DNA from 2 places in the Kocuria sediminis genome. Region 2 is predicted to be linked to the other one. Evidence: riboswitches for the same ligand, from Rfam matches in the RefSeq annotation. Region 2 holds a riboswitch; the other holds the start of a gene.

Region 1 (7,572 bases), on a different contig from region 2:
CTGGCCCGGCTGATCGGTGCGCGCGCCGCGGCCGCCGGCGCCGGGGACTACCGGCCCGAGATCCTGCACGGCCCCGAGGCCGCCACGGCGGCCGCGGCGCACCCCGAGGCCGACCTCGTGCTCAACGGGATCACCGGCTCGATCGGTCTCGCCCCCACCCTGGCGGCCCTGCGGGCCGGGCACCGGCTGGCGCTGGCGAACAAGGAGTCGCTGATCGCCGGAGGAGTCCTGGTGAAGGAGGCGGCCGCGGCCTCGGGCCGCTCGGACGCGCTGATCCCCGTGGACTCCGAGCACTCCGCCCTGGCGCAGGCGCTGCGCGGCGGGAGCGCCGCCGAGGTGGACCGGCTCGTCCTGACGGCCTCGGGCGGGCCGTTCCGCGGACGCACGCGGGCGCAGCTGGAGGCGGTCACCCCGCGCGAGGCCCTGCGCCACCCCACCTGGGACATGGGCGTGATGGTCACCACGAACTCGGCCTCCATGGTGAACAAGGCCCTGGAGGTGCTCGAGGCGCACCTGCTCTTCGACGTGCCCCTCGAGCGCATCGACGTGGTCGTCCACCCCCAGTCGGTGGTGCACTCCATGGTCCAGTTCGTGGACGGGTCGACGCTGGCCCAGGCCTCGCCGCCGGACATGCGCCTGCCCATCGCCCTCGGCCTCGCCTGGCCGCACCGGGTGCCCGGTGCCGCCGCCGCGTGCGACTGGACCCGCGCGACCGAGTGGACCTTCGAGCCGCTGGACCGGGACGCGTTCCCCGCCGTCGAGCTGATCAAGGCCGCGGGGGAGCGCGGGGGCACCCACCCGGCCGTGTTCAACGCCGCCAACGAGGAGGCGGTGCACGCCTTCCACGACGGGCGGATCCGGTTCCCGGCGATCGTGGACACGGTGGAGACGGTCCTGGGCGAGCACCAGGACGGCGGCGGCCTGGACCTGGACGCCGTCCTGGAGGCCGAGCGCTGGGCCCGGCGGCGGGCCCAGGAGGTCCTCGCCCGCTGACCGGACCCTGCCCGGCTCCCGGCGCACGTGCTAGTCTGTCGGGCGGATGACGAGTCCCAGCGTGCAGCCCTGGCTTGCTGGGCGGCAACCCTCTCCCGTAGTGGGGTGCCCCAGGTGAACCATCCGGCACCGGCCATCGTGGGCCGGCGGCAAGTACGGTTCGACCGCGGACGCGCCCTCCGGCGCGCCCTCGACCGTGGCCGTCGGGCCCGGTGGTCCCGGTGGGAACTCCCGACATCCTGGATCCACGGAAAGGCACGACATGCGATCGCAGCGCCTCACCCTCCTCGCCCTGGCCACCACCCTCGGCCTCACCCTCACCGCCTGCGGCGGCTCCGACCAGGCCGCCGGCGAGGGCGCCCTGGCCGACGGCAAGGTCAGCATCGGCGTCGTCGGCTCCCACCCGACCCACGACGTCCTCAAGCAGCTGGCCGAGGAGCAGGGCATCACCGTCGAGTACGTCGACTTCTCCGACTACAACCAGCCCAACCCGGCCACCGAGTCCGGCGACGTGGACATGACCTGGTTCCAGCACGTCCCCTTCCTCGCCGACTACAACAACTCCGCCGGGGGCTCCATCACCCCGATCGGCTCGACGTCGATCTACCCGCTGGGCCTGTACTCCAACGGGTACGACTCCGTGGACCAGTTCCAGAAGGGCGACGAGATCGCCGTGCCCAACGACGCCGTGAACCTCTCCCGGGCCCTGCTCGTGCTCGAGTCGGCCGGTCTCGTGGAGCTGAAGAGCGACACCCTCATCCCCACCGAGCTCGACGTCGACACCGATGCCTCCACGGTGCGGGTCACCCCCGTGTCGGCCGAGCAGACGGTGCTCTCCCTGGACTCCGTGGCCGGCTCGGTGATCAACAACGACTTCCTCGCCCGCGCCGACATCGACCCGAAGTCCGCCCTGGCCCAGGACGACCCCGAGGCGGAGGGCTCCCGCGCCTACGTCAACCTCTTCACCACCACCGAGGAGCTCGCCGACGACGAGACCCTCCGGAAGGTCGCGGACCTCTACCACGAGCAGGCCGTGATCGACGCCGAGATGGAGGAGACCAAGGACACGGCCGTGCCGCTGCAGCTGGAGCCGGAGGAGCTGCAGGAGCTGACCGCGCGCTACCAGCAGGAGCTGAAGGACCAGGACCAGTGAGCGCGGCGGTCCCCTCCGGGCCGCCCGCACGCGGGCGCCCGGACGAGGTGCTCGTCTCCTTCCGCAACGTCTCGAAGTCCTTCCGCACCGGCTCCGGGCGGGCCGCGCGCGAGGTGCTGGCCGTCGACGACGTCAGCCTCGACGTCCACCGCGGCGAGATCTTCGGCGTGATCGGCTACTCCGGGGCGGGCAAGTCCACCCTGGTGCGGCTGATCAACGGGCTCGAGCCCGTCTCCTCCGGGTCCCTGACCGTGGAGGGCTTCGAGGTCGCCGGCCGCAAGGAGACCGAGCTGGCGCCCGTCCGGCGGGAGATCGGGATGATCTTCCAGCAGTTCAACCTGTTCACGTCCCGGACCGTGGCCGGCAACGTCGAGTACCCGCTCAAGCGGGCCGGCTGGCCCAAGGAGAAGCGGCAGGCGCGGGTCGCCGAGCTGCTGGAGTTCGTGGGCCTGTCCGCGCGCGCCGGCAACTACCCGGAGCAGCTCTCCGGCGGGCAGAAGCAGCGCGTGGGCATCGCCCGCGCGCTGGCGACCAGCCCGAAGCTGTTGCTCGCCGACGAGTCGACGAGCGCCCTGGACCCGGAGACCACTCAGGAGGTGCTGCAGGTGCTGCAGCGGGTCAACCGGGAGCTGGGCATCACGATCGTGATCATCACCCACGAGATGGACGTGGTCCGGGCGATCGCCGACCGCGTGGCCGTGATGCAGGACGGCAAGGTGGTGGAGCACGGCTCGACCGTGGACATCTTCGCCCGGCCGCGCACCGAGACCGCACGCCGCTTCGTCTCCTCCGTCCTGCACTCGGTGCCGGACGAGCGCGAGGTCGAGCGGCTGCGCCGGGCCCACCACGGGCGCCTGGTGATCGTGGACGTCGGCGACGGCGTGGACATCGGCGGGGTGCTCTCCGACGGCGCCGCCCGCGGGGTCCGCTTCACCATCGCCTACGGCGGGATCAGCGTGCTCCAGGAGCAGTCCTTCGGGTCCCTGACCTTCGAGCTGACCGGTGAGGACGCGGCCGTGCAGGCCGTGGTCGACGAGCTGTCCCGCATCACGACCCTGAGAGAGGTGGCCGCGTGAACGACTGGTCCGTGCTGGGCCCCGAGCTGCTCTCCGCGCTCGGCGAGACCCTCTACATGGTGTCCGTCACCCTCGTCCTCGCCGGGTTCCTCGGGATGCTCGTGGGCGTGGGCCTCTACGTGACCCGCCGGGGCAACATCCTGGAGAACCGCGTGGTGCACGAGGGGCTCAACCTCGTCGTGAACTTCGTCCGGCCGATCCCCTTCATCATCCTCCTGGCGGCGCTCGGGCCGCTGACGCAGCAGGTCGTCGGGACCCGTCTGGGCCCCAACGCGGCGATCTTCGCGATGACCATCGGGGCGATGTTCGCGGTGGCCCGCATCGTCGAGCAGAACCTGATGAGCGTGGACCCCGGCGTGGTGGAGGCCGCCCGCTCGATGGGCGTCTCGCGGGGGAGGATCATCACCACCGTGATCCTGCCCGAGGCCCTCGGGCCCCTGGTGCTCGGCTACACCTTCCTGGTCATCGGCATCACGGACATGTCCGCGATGGCCGGGGCCATCGGCGCCGGGGGACTGGGCGACTTCGCCCTGCGCCTGGGCTACCAGCGGTTCAACGACGAGGTCACGTGGGCGGCGGTCGCCGTGATCGTCGTCCTCGTCCAGCTCGTCCAGCTGGTGGGCAACCGGCTGGCCCGGCGCATCCTGCGCCGCTGACGCCCCGGCGCCCCGGCGCTGCCCGCGACGGCCGGTCCCTCCCCGGAGGCGACCGGCCGTCGTCGTGCGCGGGACCGTGACACCGTCCGTCCAGGATCGTGGTGCACACTGGTCCTCGCCGCGCACGCGCGGCCCTGCCGTCCCCGGCGCCCGCCGGGGACGACCCGACGATCCCCGGAGGTCCCCGGATGGGCGTGGTCCTGTTCCTGGTGGGCGTGCTGCTCGCCGCCGTGGCCATCGCGGTCTCCATCGCCCTGCACGAGCTCGGCCACCTGGTCCCCGCCAAGCTCTTCGGCGTGCGCGTCACCCAGTACATGGTCGGCTTCGGCCGCACCGTGTTCTCCCGCCGCCGCGGGGAGACCGAGTACGGGCTCAAGGCCGTGCCGCTGGGCGGCTACATCTCCATGGTCGGGATGTACCCGCCCGCCCGGGCGGGGAGCACAGCGCGGACCGCCGGCACCGGGGTCCTCCAGCAGCTCGCCGCCGAGGCCCGCAGCGCCTCCGCCGTGCAGCTGGCCCCCGGGGACGAGGCCCGCGTCTTCTACCGCCTGCCCGTGTGGAAGCGGATCGTGATCATGCTCGGCGGGCCCGTGATGAACCTGCTGCTGGGCACCGTGTGCCTCGCCGTGCTGCTCACCGGGTTCGGCACGGCGACCCCGACCACGACGGTCGCGTGGGTCTCGGAGTGCGTGGTGCCCGCCGAGCGGCAGGCCGCCGGGCAGAGCGAGTGCCGTGCGGAGGACCCCGAGGCGCCGGCCAACGCGGCCGGACTGCGCCCCGGGGACGTCGTCACCGCCGTCGCCGGCGCCCCCGTGGCCACGTGGGAGGAGCTCACCGCGCGGATCCGCGACCGCGCCGGGGAACGGATCCCCGTGGTGGTCGAGCGCGACGGGGCGGAGGTGCGGACCGCGCTCACCCCGATCCTCACCTCCCGGCCGGTGGTCGACGACACCGGCGCCGCCGTGACGGGCCCCGACGGCGCGCCCCGCTACGAGGAGGTGGGGTTCATCGGGATCAGCCCCACCGCCGTTCCCGTCCGGCAGCCGCTCACCGCGGTGCCCGGCGCGGTGCTCGACGGCCTGGAGCAGATCGCCGGGGTCGTGCTGCACCTGCCGCAGCGGATCTACGAGGTGGGGCAGGCGGCGTTCTCGGACGCGCCGCGGGACCCGGACGGGCCCATCTCCGTGGTCGGGATCGGCCGGATCTCCGGGGAGATCGCCGCCCACGAGGAGATCGAGCTGCGGGACAAGGCGGCCTCCCTGGTCGGGCTGATCGGATCGGTGAACCTGGCGCTGTTCGTCTTCAACCTGCTGCCCCTCCTGCCCCTGGACGGCGGGCACGTGGCCGGCGCCCTGTGGGAGGGCCTGCGGCGGGGCGTCGCCCGGCTGCTGGGCCGCGCCGACCCGGGCCCGTTCGACCCGGCGCGGCTGCTCCCGCTGACCTACGCCGTGGCCGTGCTGATGATCGGGATGTCGGTCCTGCTGGTCTACGCGGACATCGTGAAGCCCGTGCAGCTGTTCTGAGCCGTTCGGCCACGGCGGAATCCGGGGACCGCGCCCAGGAACCGTCCCGGGGCATGGGGCACAATGGGAGGCGACGACGGACCCGGCGACCGGGTCCGCCCGCCACCGTTCCCGCACCTGTCCGCGAACTCCTCGGAGGAACCCTTGACCCCGGTCAGCCTCGGCATGCCCGCCGCACCCCCGCCCGTCTTGTCCCCGCGCCGGAAGACCCGGCAGATCCGGGTCGGGTCCGTGGGCGTCGGTTCCGACTCGCCGGTGAGCGTGCAGTCCATGACGACCACCCCGACCACGGACATCAACGCCACCCTGCAGCAGATCGCCGAGCTGACCGCCTCCGGGTGCGACATCGTCCGGGTGGCCTGCCCGTCCCAGGACGACGCCGACGCCCTGCCGATCATCGCCATGAAGTCCCCGATCCCGGTGATCGCCGACATCCACTTCCAGCCGAAGTACGTGTACAAGGCCATCGAGGCCGGGTGCGCCGCCGTGCGCGTGAACCCGGGCAACATCCGCAAGTTCGACGACCAGGTCGCCCAGATCGCCCGCGAGGCCAAGGCCGCCGGGGTGTCCATCCGGATCGGGGTGAACGCGGGCTCCCTGGACCAGCGGATCATGGACCGGTTCGGGAAGGCCACCCCGGAGGCGCTCGTGGAGTCCGCGGTGTGGGAGGCGTCCCTGTTCGAGGAGCACGACTTCCACGACTTCAAGATCTCGGTCAAGCACAACGACCCCGTCACCATGGTCCGGGCCTACCAGCTGCTGGCCGAGCGCGGCGACTGGCCCCTGCACCTGGGCGTGACCGAGGCCGGCCCGGCGTTCCAGGGCACCATCAAGTCCGCGACCGCCTTCGGCGCCCTGCTCTCCCAGGGCATCGGCGACACCATCCGGGTCTCGCTCTCCGCGCCCCCGGTCGAGGAGGTCAAGGTGGGCAACCAGATCCTGCAGTCCCTGGGCCTGCGCCCGCGCAAGCTCGAGATCGTCTCCTGCCCCTCGTGCGGACGCGCCCAGGTGGACGTCTACACGCTCGCGGACGAGGTGACCGCGGGCCTGGAGGGTCTCACGGTCCCGCTGCGCGTCGCCGTCATGGGCTGCGTCGTCAACGGCCCCGGTGAGGCCCGCGAGGCCGATCTCGGGGTGGCCTCCGGCAACGGCAAGGGCCAGATCTTCGTCAAGGGCGAGGTCGTGAAGACCGTTCCCGAGGACCGGATCGTGGAAACCCTGATCGAGGAGGCCAACCGCATCGCCGCCGAGATGGACGCGGACGGGGACGGGGAGAGCGCCGCCGGCAGCCCCGTGGTGAGCGTCAGCTGACGGGCCGGTGACGATCGGGTGAGGACGCAGCGGAGGACGGCGCCGCGGCTCGTGCCGGCGGGGGAGGTCGACCCCGCCGACCTGGACCGCCTGCTCGGGGCGGACCCCGTCGCCCACGCCTTCGTGGCCGCCCACGTGGAGTCCCACCGCCGCGGCAGCGGCTCCCGGGTGCCGCCGGTGGTCGGCACGGCGGGCCCGGACGGGCAGCTCACCGGGGCCTGCTGGACGGGCACCAACGTGGTCCCCATCGCCCTCGACGAGCCGGGCCTCGACCTCGTGGCCGGGCACCTGCGCCGGGGCGGGGCCCGGTACGCCTCCGTCTTCGGCCCGGCCGAGCCGGTGCTCGGACTGTGGTCCCGGCTCGAGCGCTCGTGGCCGCGGCCCTTCGACGTCCGCCCGGTGCAGCCCCTGCTGGCGATCGACCACGACCCGGCGCCCGCGCCGCACCCCGGCGTCCGGTTCGCCACGAGCGCCGACCTGCCCGCCGTGCTCCCGGCCAGCGCCGCGATGTTCGAGGAGGAGGTCGGCTACTCCCCGTACTCCGGCGGGGACCGCGGCTACCGCGACCGGGTGGCCGCCCTCGTCGGCTCGGGACGCTGCCTCGTGCTGACCGACGAGCGGGACCGGGTGGTGTTCAAGGCCGACCTCGGCTCGGTCGCCCGCGGGGTCGCCCAGGTGCAGGGGGTGTGGGTCGACCCGGCGCACCGGGGCCGGGGGCTGGCGGTGCCGTGCATGGCCGCCGCGGTGCGCCTGGCCCGCCGCACCACCCCGGTGATCAGCCTCTACGTCAACGACTACAACACCCGCGCCCTGGCCACCTACGAGCGGGTCGGCTTCCGCCGGGTCGGGACCTTCGCGAC
Region 2 (7,572 bases):
CATGGCCCGGGCGATCGCGGGCTCACGGATGTCGGTGCTCATGACGGGATCTCCTGCGGTGGGGGGCGCGCGAGGATCCACGCCGGCCCCCGGTGACCACGGGTGCTCGTGGTCACCGGGGGCGGGCGTGGTGTCTCGCGGTGGGGGCGGGGCGGGTGGGTCGCGGGGGCCGGACGGGGTCAGTCGCGGTAGAGCAGCAGCGCCTCGCCCTGGCCGCCGCCGCCGCAGAGGGAGACCGCGGCCTTGCCGGAGCCGCGGCGGGAGAGCTCGAGCGCCGCGTGCAGGGCCAGGCGCGCCCCGGAGGCCCCGATCGGGTGGCCGAGGGCCACCGCGCCGCCGTGGATGTTGGCCTGCTCCAGCGGGTAGTCGAGGTCCCGCAGGGACTGGATCAGCACGGAGGCGAACGCCTCGTTGATCTCGATGAAGTCGAGGTCCTGCACGGTCCAGCCGGCCTTCTCGACGGCGGCCTCGATGGCCCGGGACGGCTGGGAGTGCAGGGACGTGTCGGGTCCGGCGACCTGGCCGGGGGCGCCGACGACGGCGAGGTGCTCCAGCCCGTGGCGCTCGGCGTATCCCCGGCTGGTCAGCACCACGGCCGCCGCCCCGTCGGACAGCGGCGAGGAGTTGCCGGCGGTGATGGTGCCGTCCTTGGCGAACGCCGGCCGCAGGCTCCCCATGGACTCGGCCGTGGCGTCCGGCCGGATGCCCTGGTCGGCGTCGACCACGAGCGGGTCGCCCTTGCGCTGCGGGATCGTCACCGGGGCGATCTCCTCGCGGAAGACGCCGTCGGCGGTGGCGCGGGCCGCGCGCCGGTGGCTCTGGGCCGCGACCTCGTCCTGCTCCGCGCGGGAGATGGACCGCTCGCCGTTGCCGGACTCGGTGAGCGAGCCCATGGACACGCAGGCGGCGACGTCCACGAGACCGTCCTTGGCCACGGCGTCCTCGAGCTTCAGGTCGCCGTAGCTCTTGCCCTGCCGCACCCCCGCGGCGAGGTGCGGGGCGTTGGTCATGGACTCCTGGCCGCCGGCCACGACGATCTCGGCCTCGCCGGCCCGGATCATCCGGGCGGCGTTGGTGATGGCCACGAGCCCGGAGAGGCACACCTTGTTGACGGTCTCGGCGGGCACCCCGAGCGGGATGCCGGCGGTGACCGCCGCCTGGCGGGCGGGGTTCTGGCCGGCCCCGGCCTGCAGGACGTGGCCCATGATCACGTAGTCGACCTGGTCGGGGGTGAGGCCGGCGCGTTCGAGCGCGCACGTGATGGCGTGGGCGCCCAGCTCGGCCGCGGTGAGGGACGCCAGCTGCCCCAGGATCTTGCCCTGGGGCGTGCGGGCGCCGGACAGGATGACGACGTCGTTCGGGGTGTTCATCGGTTCTCCTCGGCAGCACCTGGTGCGGCGGACACGGTCTCGGTCGGAGCGGTCTCGGTGGGGACGCTCTCGGGGGTGACGTCCTGCAGCTCGGTGCGGAAGGACGCCTCGGTCTTCGCGCGGACCTCGTCCTCGGTGACGCCGGGGGCGAGGCTGCGCAGCACGAGCCCGCCGTCCTCGACGTCGAAGACGCACAGGTCCGTGACGATGCGGTCGACCACGCCCACACCGGTGAGCGGAAGGTCGCACTCGGTCTTGATCTTGGCGGAGCCGTCCTTGGTCACGTGCTCGGTCAGCACGACGACGCGCGGGGTGCCCGCGACGAGGTCCATGGCCCCGCCCATGCCCTTGACCATCTTGCCGGGGATCATCCAGTTGGCGAGGTCGCCCGAGCCGGAGACCTGCATGGCCCCCAGGATCGCGATCTTGACGTGGCCGCCGCGGATCATCCCGAAGGACGTGGCGGAGTCGAAGATCGAGGCCCCGGGCAGCAGCGTGATGGTCTGCTTGCCGGCGTTGATCAGGTCCGGGTCCTCCTCCCCCTCGTAGGGGAACGGGCCCATGCCGAGCACGCCGTTCTCCGACTGCAGCACCACGTTCACGCCCTCGGGCAGGTTGTTGGCCACCAGGGTGGGGATGCCGATGCCGAGGTTGACGTAGTCGCCGTCGGAGAGCTCCACGGCGGCGATCGCCGCCATCTCGTCGCGGGTCCAGCTCATGCGTGGTCTCCGTTCTGGTGGGAGGGCTGCCCGGCCGTGGCGGGGCGGGGGCGGACGGTGCGCTGCTCGATGTCCTTGGGCGCGCCGCTGTACGGCACGACGTGCTGGACGTAGACGCCGGGGGTCACGATGTGGTCGGGGTGGATCTCGCCGACCGGCACGAGGTGCTCGACCTCGGCGACGGTGAGCTTCCCGGCGGTGGCGACGATCGGGTTGAAGTTGCGCGCGGTGTAGCGGTAGACGAGGTTCCCGTCGGTGTCACCGGTGTGGGCGTGCACCAGAGCGATGTCGGCCACGATGCCGCGCTCCTGCACGTAGGTCTCGCCGTCGAACTCGGCGTGCGGCTTGCCCTCGGCCACGAGGGTGCCGACCCCGGTCCTCGTGTAGAAGGCGGGGATGCCCGCGCCGCCGGCCCGGAGCCGCTCGGCGAGCGTGCCCTGCGGGTTGAACTCGACCTCGAGCTCGCCGTCCAGGTACTGCTGGGCGAAGAGCTTGTTCTCGCCCACGTAGGAGGCGAGCACCTTCGTGACCTGGTGGTTCTCCAGCAGCACCCCGAGGCCCTTGCCGTCCACGCCCATGTTGTTGGAGACCACCGTGAGACCGGTGACCCCGGAGTCGCGGACCGCCTCGATGAGGTCCCGCGGGATCCCGCTGAGCCCGAACCCGCCGACGGCGAGCGTCATGCCGTCCCGCAGGTGCTCCGCGAGCAGCTCGGCGGCGTTGTCGATGACCTTGGACACCCTTGTCCCTTCCTGTCGGTGAACTGTGACCCAGGACTCAATCTAGGAACACCCCACATACCGGTCAACCGGTGGGCCGGGATCCCGCGGACTTTCCTCAGCATCCGGCCATCAGGTCCCCGAATGTCCATATAGTGGAGTCCATGACGGAGAAGGTCGGGGCCGGCTCGGGCACCCAGGTGGTCCACCGCGTCGCGCAGCTGCTGCGCGCCGTCGCGGGGCGGGAGCAGGGCAGCACCGTGGCGGAGCTCGCGGCGGCGACCGGGCTGACGCGCCCCACCGTGCACCGCCTCCTGACGGGGCTGGCCGAGGAGGGACTGGTGGACCGCCCGGCCGGCAGCACGGCGTGGCAGCTCGGCCCGGAGCTCTACGTGCTGGGCGCGGTCGCGGCCCACCGCTACCCGATCCGGGAGCTGGCCGGGCCGTCGCTGCGCCGGCTCGCCGAGGCCACGGGGGAGAGCGCGTTCCTCTCGGCCCGCCGGGGAACCGAGACGGTGTGCCTGGCGCGGGTGGAGGGGGCGTTCCCGATCCGCTCCCACGTGCTGTACGAGGGCCTGCGGCTGCCGCTGGGGGTGGCCTCGGCCGGTCTGGTGGTCCTGGCCCACCTGCCGGACGCGGAGGTGGAGCGGATCCTCGCCGCCACGACCGCGGTCCGCGCCGAGTGGGGCCCGCTGCACACCTCCGAGCGGATCCGCGAGCTGCTGGAGGACGTGCGGCGGGAGGGCTTCGCGGTGAACCCGGGGCTGATCGTGGAGGGCAGCTGGGGCATGGCCGCGGCGGTCTTCGACGCGACCGGCGCGCCGGTCTACGCCCTGAGCCTCACGGGGATCGAGCCGCGCTTCGCCGGGGAGCGCCGCGGCCTCCTGGGGCGGGCCCTGCTCACGGAGGCCCACCGGCTCTCCCGGGAGCTGGGCCACCGCTGAACGGTCCGCGGTCCGCTCAGCGCGCCGTCCAGCCCCCGTCCATCGTGTAGGACGCGCCGGTGACCATGGAGGCGTGCGGTCCGGCCAGCCACGCCACGAGGCTGCCGACGTCCTCGGGGTCCACGAGCTTCTTCACCGGCGTCTCGCCGAGCATGATCCGCTCCACGACCTCGGACTCGGGGATCCCGTGCACCCTGGCCTGGTCGGCGACCTGCTTCTCGACCAGCGGGGTGCGCACGTAGCCGGGGTTGACGCAGTTGCTGGTCACCCCGTGCGCCGCCCCCTCCAGGGCCACGGTCTTGGACAGCCCCTCGAGGCCGTGCTTGGCCGCGACGTAGGCGCTCTTGTAGGGGGAGGCCCGCAGCCCGTGCACGGACGAGATGTTCACGACCCGCCCCCAGCCCCGCTCGTACATGTGCGGCAGGGCCGCGCGCACCAGCAGGAACGGGCTCTCGAGCATGAGCACGAGGATCCGGTGGAAGTCGGCGGGGTCGAAGTCCTGGATCGGGGACACCTTCTGGATGCCGGCGTTGTTCACGAGCACGTCCGCCTCCAGGCTCAGTCCGGCCAGCGCCGCGGTGTCGAGCAGGTCGACGGCCCACGCCCGCCCGCCGAGCTCGTCGGCGACCCGCTGCGCGCCGGCCTCGTCGACGTCGGCCACGACCACGTGCGCCCCGGCGCCCGCCAGGGCGCGGGCCGCGGCCAGTCCGATGCCGCTCGCTCCACCGGTCACCAGCGCGGTGCGGCCCTCGAGGCCGTTGTCCTGGAACATGGAGATCCTTCCTTCCGTCCGCCGCGCCCACAGGGTCCGGGGCACCGGTCACCGTCACGGTATGTGATCCGGAGCACGACGGCGAGCAGGGACCCGCGCGTCACACGGCGTCATGCCCGTCACGCGGGTCCCGAATGGCGCAACATCCGGGCCGTGGGATTGGATGGGGTCGTCACCATCCAGAGCGGCCGAGAGACCTGGCTCGACGACGCCGCAGCAACCCGCACGGACGGCCCCCGCGCCTCCGCCCCGGTGCTACCGCCAGGACCGATGGAAAGGACAGCGCCCCATGCTGCACAGTGCCGACCGCATCCTCACGTCCCACGCCGGGTCCCTCCCCCGGACACCGGAGCTGCTGGAGGCCAACGAGGCCCGTGTCCCGGGCGCGGCCGGGGCCGAGGAGTTCGACCGCCTGCTGCGGGACGCCGTCGTGGACGTCGTGCGCCGCCAGCGCGAGGCCGGCATCGACGTGGTCAACGACGGCGAGTACGGCCACGCGATGACCCACTCGGTGGACTACGGCGCGTGGTGGACCTACTCCTTCGACCGCACGGGCGGGCTCGAGATCGTCGACGACAACGACGTCCACGTCCCGAAGCGCTCGACCCCCGGCAACGTGGTGCTCACGAGCTTCCTGGACCGGCGGGACCTCGCCGCCTTCCACGACGCCTACACGGACCCCTCCTCCGGCATCCACCTGGCCGACCCCGACCTGCCGCCGCCCGTGTTCCCGGCGGCGACCGGGCCGATCAGCTACACCGGCCGGGACGCGGTGTCCTCCGACGTCGCCAACCTCACCGCCGCGCTGCGGGAGACGGGGGCGGCCGAGGGCTTCGTCGCCGCCCTGTCCCCCGGCTCGGCCGCACGGATCGGCAACCACCACTACGCGAGCGAGGAGGAGTTCCTCTACACGTGGGCGGACGTGCTCCGTGAGGAGTACACCGCGATCCTCGACGCCGGCCTGGTGCTGCAGATCGACGACCCCTCCATCGCCGAGTCCTGGGACCAGATCAACCCTGAGCCGGCCGTCGAGGACTACCGGCGCTTCATCCAGCTCCGCGTGGAGGCCCTCAACCACGCCCTCCGCGGTCTGCCGCAGGAGCGGATCCGCTTCCACCTGTGCTGGGGCTCCTGGCACGGCCCGCACACCACGGACCTCGAGTTCAAGCACCTGGTGGACCTGCTGCTGTCGATCGACGCGGGCGCCTACTCCTTCGAGGGCGCCAACGCCCGGCACGAGCACGAGTGGAAGGTCTGGGAGGACCACGCCCTGCCCGAGGGCAAGCTGATCCTGCCCGGCGTGGTCTCGCACGCCACCAACGTCGTGGAGCACCCCGAGCTCGTCGCCGACCGGATCGAGCGCTACGCCAAGCTCGTGGGGCGCGAGAGCGTCATCGCCTCGACCGACTGCGGCCTGGGCGGGCGGGTGCACCCGCAGATCGCGTGGGCGAAGCTCGAGACGCTCGCCCGCGGCGCCGAGCTCGCCTCGCGCCGGCTCTGGGCCTGAGCGCCCCGCCCGCACCCACCCCCGTCAGCCACCCCCGAGGAGCACCTCCATGACCCTGCAGAACACCGATCGCGTGCAGACCACCCATGTGGGCTCCCTGCCCCGGACCCCGCGCCTCCTGGAGGCCAACCGGCAGCACGCCGAGGGCGCGATCACGTTCGAGCAGCTCACGGACGAGCTCGCCACGGGCGTCGAGGACGTCGTGCGGCGCCAGCGGGAGACCGGCGTGGACGTGGTCAACGACGGCGAGTACGGGCACACGATGTCCAGCGCCGTCGACTACGGGGCCTGGTGGAACTACTCCTTCTCGCGCCTCGGCGGGCTGACGCCCACGGACGAGGACCGGTGGGCGTCCACGGAGCGCAGGCGCTCCTCGCCCGGGCACGTCGTGCTCACGAGCTTCCCGGATCGCCGGGACCGGGAGCGGTTCCGGGAGGCGTACGAGGACCCGGCGTCGGGCATCCTCACCGGGCGCTCCTCGACCACGCAGCCGAAGATCACCGGACCGCTGACCTACACCGGGCAGGAGGCGGTGGCCTCCGACGTCCGCAACCTCAAGGCCGCCATGGCCGCCACGGGCGCGGAGACGGGGTTCGTCGCGGCGCTGTCCCCGGGCTCCTGCGCGCGCGTGACCAACGAGTACTACCGGACCGACGAGGAGCTCGTCTACGCGTGCGCCGACGCCATGCGGGAGGAGTACCTGGCGATCGCCGCGGCCGGGCTGATCGTGCAGATCGACGATCCCTCCATCGCGGAGTCCTGGGACCAGGTCAACCCGGAGCCCACGGTGGAGGACTACCTGGCCTTCACGCGGCTGCGCGTCGAGGCGCTCAACCACGCGCTGCGCGGGATCCCCGAGGAGCAGGTGCGCTTCCACCTGTGCTGGGGCTCCTGGCACGGCCCGCACACCACGGACCTCGAGCTCAAGCACCTCGTGGACCTCATGCTGACCATCAATGCCGGCGGCTACACCTTCGAGGGCGCCTCCGCCCGGCACGCCCACGAGTGGAAGGTCTGGAAGGAGCACCCGCTGCCCGAGGGGCGGGTGATCGTTCCCGGGGTGGTCTCGCACTCGACCAACGTCGTGGAGCACCCCGAGCTCGTCGCGGACCGGATCGAGCAGTTCGCCTCGGTGGTCGGCCGGGAGAACGTCGTCGCCTCGACCGACTGCGGACTGGGCGGACGGCTGCACCCGCAGATCGCCTGGGCCAAGCTGGAGTCCCTCACGGCCGGCGCGCGCCTGGCCTCGGAGCGGCTGTTCGGCTGAGCGGATCCCGCCCGGGTGGCAGGGGCACCGGGACGGCACGGGCACCACGGCCCCGGTGGTCCGCGCCCGGTCACCCGGGCCCCCCGCAAGGCTGGTTTCGTCACAATGCCGGCGCAGCGTCCGATCGCAGTGCATCCGTAGTGACAGGCGTCACTTTCCTCCGTAGGATCTTCTTGAACTACCGAACGTTCGGTTATTAAGCGTTCGGTTCCGCCGAGGACGACACCGTCCCCGACCACACTGGAGATCCCATGGCACACACGTCAGCCGTCCC

What was found. Region 2 has a riboswitch for S-adenosylmethionine ahead of GMA12_RS15865 (cobalamin-independent methionine synthase II family protein). Riboswitches for the same ligand answer to the same signal wherever they lie in the genome.
Region 1: it holds a riboswitch for S-adenosylmethionine, as region 2 does, so the genes downstream of both, GMA12_RS10825 (MetQ/NlpA family ABC transporter substrate-binding protein) here and GMA12_RS15865 (cobalamin-independent methionine synthase II family protein) in region 2, are expected to answer to the same signal.

Annotation. Positions count from the first base shown of each region.
Region 1 covers NZ_WOGU01000008.1:79,850-87,421, reverse strand. The annotation lists gene dxr (1-deoxy-D-xylulose-5-phosphate reductoisomerase) at 1-993, shown strand, start outside; SAM riboswitch class IV at 1,039-1,155, shown strand; gene GMA12_RS10825 (MetQ/NlpA family ABC transporter substrate-binding protein) at 1,256-2,146, shown strand; gene GMA12_RS10820 (methionine ABC transporter ATP-binding protein) at 2,143-3,222, shown strand; gene GMA12_RS10815 (methionine ABC transporter permease) at 3,279-3,878, shown strand; gene GMA12_RS10810 (M50 family metallopeptidase) at 4,067-5,401, shown strand; gene ispG (flavodoxin-dependent (E)-4-hydroxy-3-methylbut-2-enyl-diphosphate synthase) at 5,546-6,712, shown strand; gene GMA12_RS10800 (GNAT family N-acetyltransferase) at 6,731-7,572, shown strand, end outside.
Region 2 covers NZ_WOGU01000015.1:78,440-86,011, forward strand. The annotation lists gene GMA12_RS15835 (short-chain fatty acid transporter) at 1-42, opposite strand, end outside; gene GMA12_RS15840 (acetyl-CoA C-acetyltransferase) at 180-1,370, opposite strand; gene GMA12_RS15845 (CoA transferase subunit B) at 1,367-2,089, opposite strand; gene GMA12_RS15850 (CoA transferase subunit A) at 2,086-2,829, opposite strand; gene GMA12_RS15855 (IclR family transcriptional regulator) at 2,973-3,752, shown strand; gene GMA12_RS15860 (3-hydroxybutyrate dehydrogenase) at 3,769-4,524, opposite strand; SAM riboswitch class I at 4,697-4,801, shown strand; gene GMA12_RS15865 (cobalamin-independent methionine synthase II family protein) at 4,814-6,031, shown strand; gene GMA12_RS15870 (cobalamin-independent methionine synthase II family protein) at 6,081-7,298, shown strand.